Regions from separate parts of the Amphritea sp. HPY genome, predicted to be linked through region 2. Evidence: predicted binding sites of a transcription regulator. Region 2 holds the regulator's gene; each other region holds the start of a gene.
The links. Region 2 encodes sigma-54, which starts transcription at its own class of promoters, with help from an activator protein. Its sites were predicted from a motif close to TGGCACNNNNNTTGCTNT; they were not measured.

Region 1 (2,326 bases), 1.6 Mb from region 2:
GTTGGTCTGATTGGTGAGCGGGGACGGGAAGTAAGAGAATTTATCGATCATAGCCTGGGCGCTGAGGGTATGGCGCGTTCGGTGGTGGTTGCATCGCCAGCCGATGAATCACCGTTAATGCGGTTGCGGGCTGCGCAGCTGGCAACACGGCTGGCTGAGTACTTCAGGGAGCAGGGCAAGAATGTTCTGCTGCTGATGGATTCGCTGACCCGTTACGCTCAGGCGCAACGGGAGATCGCCTTAGCAGTGGGCGAGCCGCCGGCCACTAAAGGCTACCCACCATCGGTATTTGCCAAGTTGCCCAAGTTGGTTGAGCGAGCCGGTAATGGTGATCATGGCAGCGGCTCTGTTACCGCTTTCTATACGGTGCTGACAGAAGGTGATGATCAGCAGGATCCGATTGCTGATTCAGCCCGGGCTATTTTGGATGGCCATATAGTGTTGTCCCGAAATCTGGCTGAGCGGGGCCATTACCCTGCAATCGATATTGAACAGTCGATCAGCAGGGCGATGCCGCAAATCGTCGGTGCAGATCATCTGCAGGCGGCGATGGCCTTCAAGAAGCTATACTCAAAATACCAGCAAAATAGCGATCTGATCTCGGTGGGGGCCTACGTGCGGGGTAGCGATGTAGAGACTGATTTTGCCATCGAGCGGATGCCGTTGATGAATGCCTTCCTGCAGCAGGGGTTGGATGAATCTTATCAGTTTCAGAAGAGCCTTACCGATCTGGCGTTAGTGTTGACGCCGAATCCTGCAGGTACGCAGCAGGCCGCCCAGCAGCAGATCCAGATGGGGTAGTGACTAATGGCTAAGCGTTCAAAACGATTGCAAGTAGTCCTGGATCTGGCCGAGCGAAAGCGTAAACAAGCCGACCAATTACTGGCTGAAGCGCAGAATAGGGTGCTTCAGGATCAGCAAACGCTGGAACAGTTGCAGCAGTATTACAGTGAGTATGCGAATAACTTTTATGCCGACGGTGCTGCGGGTGTGAGTGTTTCTCAGTTGCATACCCATCAGGCATTTATGCATAAGCTGCGCCAGGCAATAGCTCAGCAGCAGCAAGCCCGACAGATTAATGAGGACCAGTTGGCGCGGGTTAAGGAGCACTGGCAGTCTGTTTACGGTCATTTCAAGGCGATCGATTCACTGGTGGAAAAAGCCCGTGATGAAGAGCGTATCCAGGAAGAAAAATCGCAGCAGAAACAACTCGATGAGCGATCGCAGCTGATCAGGCCCCCTTATATCTGATTCATATTCGTGTTGTTCGGCTTGAGTATCCGATTGTCGGTATATTGACGCTTTTTATGTGGCCGCTGTTTTTTATCCGATTGGCACTTTTTATGCAGTAGTCTAGGTAATAGGTAATCTGCACTTGGAGTGCTGCATGAATCAATCTTTGCCGGTTTCAGCCGGAATCGGATCTTTATTAAGCCCTGGTAATGGTGCGGGTCGCCCGGATGGTGCGGCTGTAACACAGCCTGATATCGCTGGCTTTGACTCCGTGATGGGGCATGCTGCGGCACAGAGTGAAGCCAAGCCTCAGTCAGGGGAGGTTTCATCAAAGGTTGGCGACGGAGAAGGTTTGCCGGTCAGAGGCGATTCTTTGCCGGAGAGTAATATGGCAGAGGTTGTTTCGACGGCGGCCGTTGAGCCGGGGCGATCTGTAGCAAGCGAGGCTGAATCGATAGTTCAGAATGTTGCGGCAACGGTCGCCCAGATCAGTGGTTTTCGGGAGGCTGACCTTGGTGTTAGCGGTGGGATACTGCGATCCGCTGCTGAAACTCCAGCTGCTCTGGCGGTGCAGGAGCGTATTGCTGCGCTTGCATTATCTGAGGTTGTGGATAAGACAAGGAGGGGGGCAGGTGATGGTACTCCTTTGGCTGCTGAGAGTTTGGCGGCAGACTCTGCTTTAGATAGCTCAGCCCTGAAAGGCGCTGTGTCGGCTGAGTCTGCATCACCCGTAGCTGGGTTAAATAGTCCACTTGATAAAGGCGCTGGGCAAAGGCAGTCTAGCCCCGCTGATACTGTTTCTCCAGAGTTGGCTGTCCGGCGAGTAGCAGAGGCTTTCAGGCATTCTGAGAGCAGTGCTGCCGTAAAACCAGGTGCAACCGGTCAGACCGCAGGTGTTGAGCAATCTGTTGTTGATCCTGTAATGCCGTCTGCAACCGCTCATGAAGAGGCATTGTTAGCGGCGGTGCAGCGGGGTAATGAGCAGCTGGCCGGGCAATCGCAGCAGGTTGCTGCTATCGATACTGTTGCTGAGAATATTCCCGGAGCCGCCGTAGGCAATGTTACTGCAGGGGGGCAGCAAGGCGGGAGGGAT
Region 2 (2,326 bases):
TCATGAAGAGCTGACACATTACCCGATGCACGGCCGTGCCCGCAAAGGCATTGGCTACCTGCCCCAGGAAGCATCTATTTTCCGCAAGCTCAGCGTGCACGACAACATCATGGCCATACTGGAAACCCGCAAGGAACTGAGTCGTCTCGAGCGAAAGCAAAAGCTGGAACAGCTACTGGAAGAATTTCATATCTCCCATCTCAGCAGCAGCCTTGGCATGAGTCTGTCCGGCGGTGAACGGCGACGCGTTGAAATTGCCCGCGCCCTGGCCACCGAACCCACCTTTATACTGCTTGATGAGCCATTTGCCGGTGTCGACCCAATCTCGGTCAGCGATATAAAGCAAACCATCAAGCATCTGCAAAAAAAGGGAATCGGCATTCTCATTACCGATCACAATGTCCGCGAGACTCTGGACATCTGCGAGCAGGCCTATATTGTAAGTGAAGGATATATCCTTGCTCAGGGCTCACCGCAGGATATACTGAACAACCAGCAGGTAAAACAAGCCTATCTTGGCGAACAGTTCCGTCTCTGATAATAATGATCCAGCATTACGGTAAAGTGATCTCTATTTTATGAAGCAAGCGTTACAACTTAAAATCGGTCAGCACCTGACGATGACCCCACAGTTGCAGCAAGCGATCCGCTTGCTCCAGCTATCGACGCTTGATCTGCAGCAGGAGATCCAGGAAGCCCTGGAATCGAACCCGATGCTGGAAGTTACCGAAGAGGAGCACCACGACTCTTCCGAGCAGGAAACGCCTGTGGCGACCAGCGAAGCCGGGGAAGTAGTAGTCAAAACCGAAAGCGAAGAGACCCAGGTTGCCGATAGCGACTGGAATGAAAATATTCCTGAAGAGCTGTCCACAGATAGCTCCTGGGAAGATACCTTCCAGACAGTTTCAACCTCGACCTCAAGCAGCAGCGACTTCTCAGACATGTCAATGGAGTCTAACGATACCTCTGACGAAACCCTGCAGGACCACCTCAGCTGGCAGCTTAACCTGACCCCGATGAGCGATGTCGATCAGCTGATCGCAACCAGCCTGATCGATGGTATCGATGTCGATGGTTACCTTACAGTCACTCTGGAAGCGATTCACGAGCACTTCCTGGCCCAGGATGAAGAACAACTCAACAGTATTGAACTGGATGAGATTGAAGCCGTACTACGCCGTATTCAGCAGTTTGATCCACCTGGCGTTGCCGGGCGCAACCTCGGAGAGTGCCTCAGCATTCAGCTTCAGCAGATGCCGGAAGATACTGAATTCCGACGCGAGGCGATCAAGGTCGTCACTCAGTACATCCATCTGCTTGGTAGCCATGATTACAAGCAACTGATGCGCAAGGCGCGCCTCAAAGAACACCAGCTGCAGCAAGTTATCGAACTGATTCAGACCCTCAACCCAAAACCTGGCGCAATGATCACCAGCAGCCAGTCTGAATACGTTACTCCCGATGTACTGGTGCGTAAAGAACAGGGGGTCTGGCACGTACTGTTAAACCCTGAGGTATCACCCAAGTTACGTATCAATGATGGTTATGCCGGCCTGATCAAGCGTGCCGATAGCAGCCCGGATAATACTTACCTGAAAAACCACCTGCAGGAAGCGCGCTGGTTCATCAAGAGCCTGCATAGCCGCAACGACACCCTGCTAAAAGTTACCCGGGAAATAGTTGCCCGCCAGGAAGGTTTTCTGGAGCATGGCGATGAAGCGATGCGGCCGATGGTATTACACGACATAGCCGATGCCGTAGAGATGCACGAATCGACAATTTCACGGGTTACCACGCAGAAATTCATGCACACCCCGACCGGCATCTATGAGTTGAAATACTTCTTTTCCAGCCACGTCAGCACCGCAAATGGTGGCACCTGTTCATCAACCGCTATCAGGGCACTGATCAAGAAACTTGTCGCAGCAGAAAATCCGGCCAAGCCACTGAGTGATAATAAGATCGCACAGCTGCTGGATGATCAGGGCATAAATGTTGCGCGCCGAACAATCGCAAAATATCGCGAGTCGCTTAGCATTCCGCCTTCTAATGAACGCAAGCGTCTGGTTTAATAATATTATTTAGTGGGAAACGGGCTCAGTCCCGAATATAGACAACTAGGAGATTACCATGCAGATCAATATCACTGGTCACCACGTTGAACTGACTGATTCAATGAGCGAATACGTACACTCTAAATTTGGTAAACTGGAACGTCATTTCGATAACATTACTAATGCACAGGTAACCCTGAGCGTGGAAAAAACCCGCCAGAAAGCCGAAGCTGATGTCCGCGTTGCCGGCGGTCAGCTATTTGCTACCCACG
Region 3 (2,326 bases), 270 kb from region 2:
TGGTCCGGAAGTAAATGTGCCCAGGAAATACAGGTCCTGAGTGTTCTGGGTAATATTGATAAAGCCACCGGCGCCGGCCAGCTTATTGCCGAAGCGGCTGACATTGACGTGACCTTCCGGGCAGGTTTCTGCGAGGCCGAGAAAAGCCTGGTCTAGTCCGCCACCGTCATAAAAGTCGAACTGAGCTGGCTGGTCAATGATGGCTTCTGCATTACTCACAGCACCAAAGCTCAGGCCGCTGGCAGGCTGGCCGCCGATGCCACCGGGTTCGACTGTCAGGGTGAAGTCATCCTGTATGTTTTCCTCTTCGGCCACGGCCGATATCATCTCAGGCATGCCTATGCCCAGGTTTATCACGGCGCCTTTGCTTAATTCCTGCAGAGCTCTGCGGCCGATTATTTTGCGAATGCTCAATGGCTCAGCTGCTTTTTTACCGTTTACGATTACATCGCCACAGTAGGCCGGGTTAAACGGCTCAGCAAACGTTTGAGGATGGTCCAGCGGATCAGCCACTACTATATGATCGACCAGAATGCCGGGGATCTTAATACGGTCAGGAGTCAGCTGGTGCTGATCAGTAATGCGTTCCACCTGCACTATGACAATGCCGCCGCTGTTATGTGTTGCTTGTGCGATTGCCAGTGATTCTAAGGGTAGGGCCTCCCGTTCCATTGAGATATTGCCCTGGCTATCTGCGGTAGTGCCTCTTAGCAAGGCAACATCGATAGGAAATGCTTTGTAAAACAGGTATTCGTGACCATTGATCTCCATCAATTCAACCAGATCCTTCTCTGTACGGCTGTTGATCTTACCACCGTCATAGCGCGGATCGACAAACGTGTGCAGGCCGACCTTGGTCAGGGTGCCCGGTTTGCCAGCGGCGATATCCCGGAATAGATGACAGATAACGCCCTGGGGCAGGTTATAGGCATCGATTTTGTTATCTGTTGCCAGTTTACCTAAGCCCGGGGCCAGCCCCCAGTGACCGCCTACCACTTTAGCGACCATGCCTTCGTGATTAAAATGGTTCAGTCCACGGGTCTGGGCATCGCCTTGCCCTGCGGCGTAAACCAGTGCCAGGTTCGCGGGTCTTTGCTGCTCCAGAAAGCGCTGTTCGATCGCTTTTGCCACGCCTTCGGCAAAACCAATGCCGATAAAGCCTCCGGTTGCGAGCGTGGCGCGGTCTGGAATCATTCGGGCTGCTTCCTGTGCACTGATAACCTTGGCCATGGTTGAACCTCTTATATTTTTTATGGTGGTATCAGTTATACAGAGCAAAGCCTAGGCCAGAAAGAATAACTATATATTTATCAATGTGTTATCAGTTTTCTTAGAATAATTTAGATGCTTAATGTCTAATTAGTTAGACGGTTTGTCTTGAAGGGTGTTTAGTTAATTAGACGTTTTGTGTTTTTTTAGGCGGTTGTACAGTGTCGCTCTGGAGATGCCAAGATATTCTGCCGTGCGGGTTTTGTTAAATTGGCAGTGTTGCAGGGCTTGCTGCAGGGCAGAAGCTTCTGCCTGATACAGACTATTGCTGAGAACAGGCCTGAATCCTTCCGATTCGGCAGCAGGAGAAGGAGCAGTGGGAGCGGGCGAAATAGTATCTTCAGCCCCCAAATCTATAGGTCGGATCTGCTGGCTTTCGGCCATAACACAGGCCCGTTCCAGACGGTTATGCAGCTCTCTTACGTTACCCGGCCAGCTATAGTGGCTTAGCCACTTGATCGCAGAGTCGCTTAGTTGCAGTGCCGGAAGGTTTGCGTCTTGCTGAATCATATTTAGCAAGTGCTGGCTCAACGCCGGAATATCGGTTAAGCGCTGTCGCAGGGGGGGGAGCTTGATTGGCAACACATTCAGTCGGTAGTAGAGATCGGCGCGGAACTGGTTTTGTTCAACCAGTTCTTTCAGGTCTTTTGAGGTTGCCGCGATAACCCTGACATCGACCTTCTCCAGTCGGTTAGAACCGAGGGCTTCTACCTCTCTTTCCTGCAGTATTCGAAGTAGTTTGGCCTGGATTGCCGGTGAAATATCGGCAATTTCATCCAGAAACAGAGTGCCGCCACTGGCCAGTTGAACTTTGCCCTGACGACCTTGCCGGTTAGCTCCGGTGAATGCGCCAGGGGCCGAGCCAAACAGTTCTGATTCAACCAGTGCCTCTGGCAGCGCTGCCATATTGATTCCGACGAATGGCCCAGAACGTCTTGGTGAGGCGTTGTGAATGCCCTGGGCCAGAAGCTCTTTACCGGTGCCTGTTTCACCGAGCAGCAGTATCGTCGTATCAAGTTGCGCCGCTCTTATGGCTTGTCTTTTTACCTGTGTTATC

Region 1: a site for sigma-54 is predicted at 1,333-1,350, ahead of ACQUQM_RS21865 (flagellar hook-length control protein FliK). Genes of this name have one in related genera too.
Region 3: a site for sigma-54 is predicted at 1,272-1,289, ahead of ACQUQM_RS16300 (acyl CoA:acetate/3-ketoacid CoA transferase). Genes of this name have one in related genera too.

Annotation. Positions count from the first base shown of each region.
Region 1 covers NZ_CP194015.1:4,926,404-4,928,729, forward strand. Annotated here, with positions in the region: gene fliI (flagellar protein export ATPase FliI) at 1-801, shown strand, start outside; gene fliJ (flagellar export protein FliJ) at 808-1,251, shown strand; gene ACQUQM_RS21865 (flagellar hook-length control protein FliK) at 1,388-2,326, shown strand, end outside.
Region 2 covers NZ_CP194015.1:3,362,442-3,364,767, forward strand. Annotated here, with positions in the region: gene lptB (LPS export ABC transporter ATP-binding protein) at 1-538, shown strand, start outside; gene ACQUQM_RS14980 (RNA polymerase factor sigma-54) at 579-2,072, shown strand; gene hpf (ribosome hibernation-promoting factor, HPF/YfiA family) at 2,131-2,326, shown strand, end outside.
Region 3 covers NZ_CP194015.1:3,633,705-3,636,030, reverse strand. Annotated here, with positions in the region: gene ACQUQM_RS16300 (acyl CoA:acetate/3-ketoacid CoA transferase) at 1-1,230, opposite strand, end outside; gene ACQUQM_RS16295 (sigma-54 interaction domain-containing protein) at 1,393-2,326, opposite strand, start outside.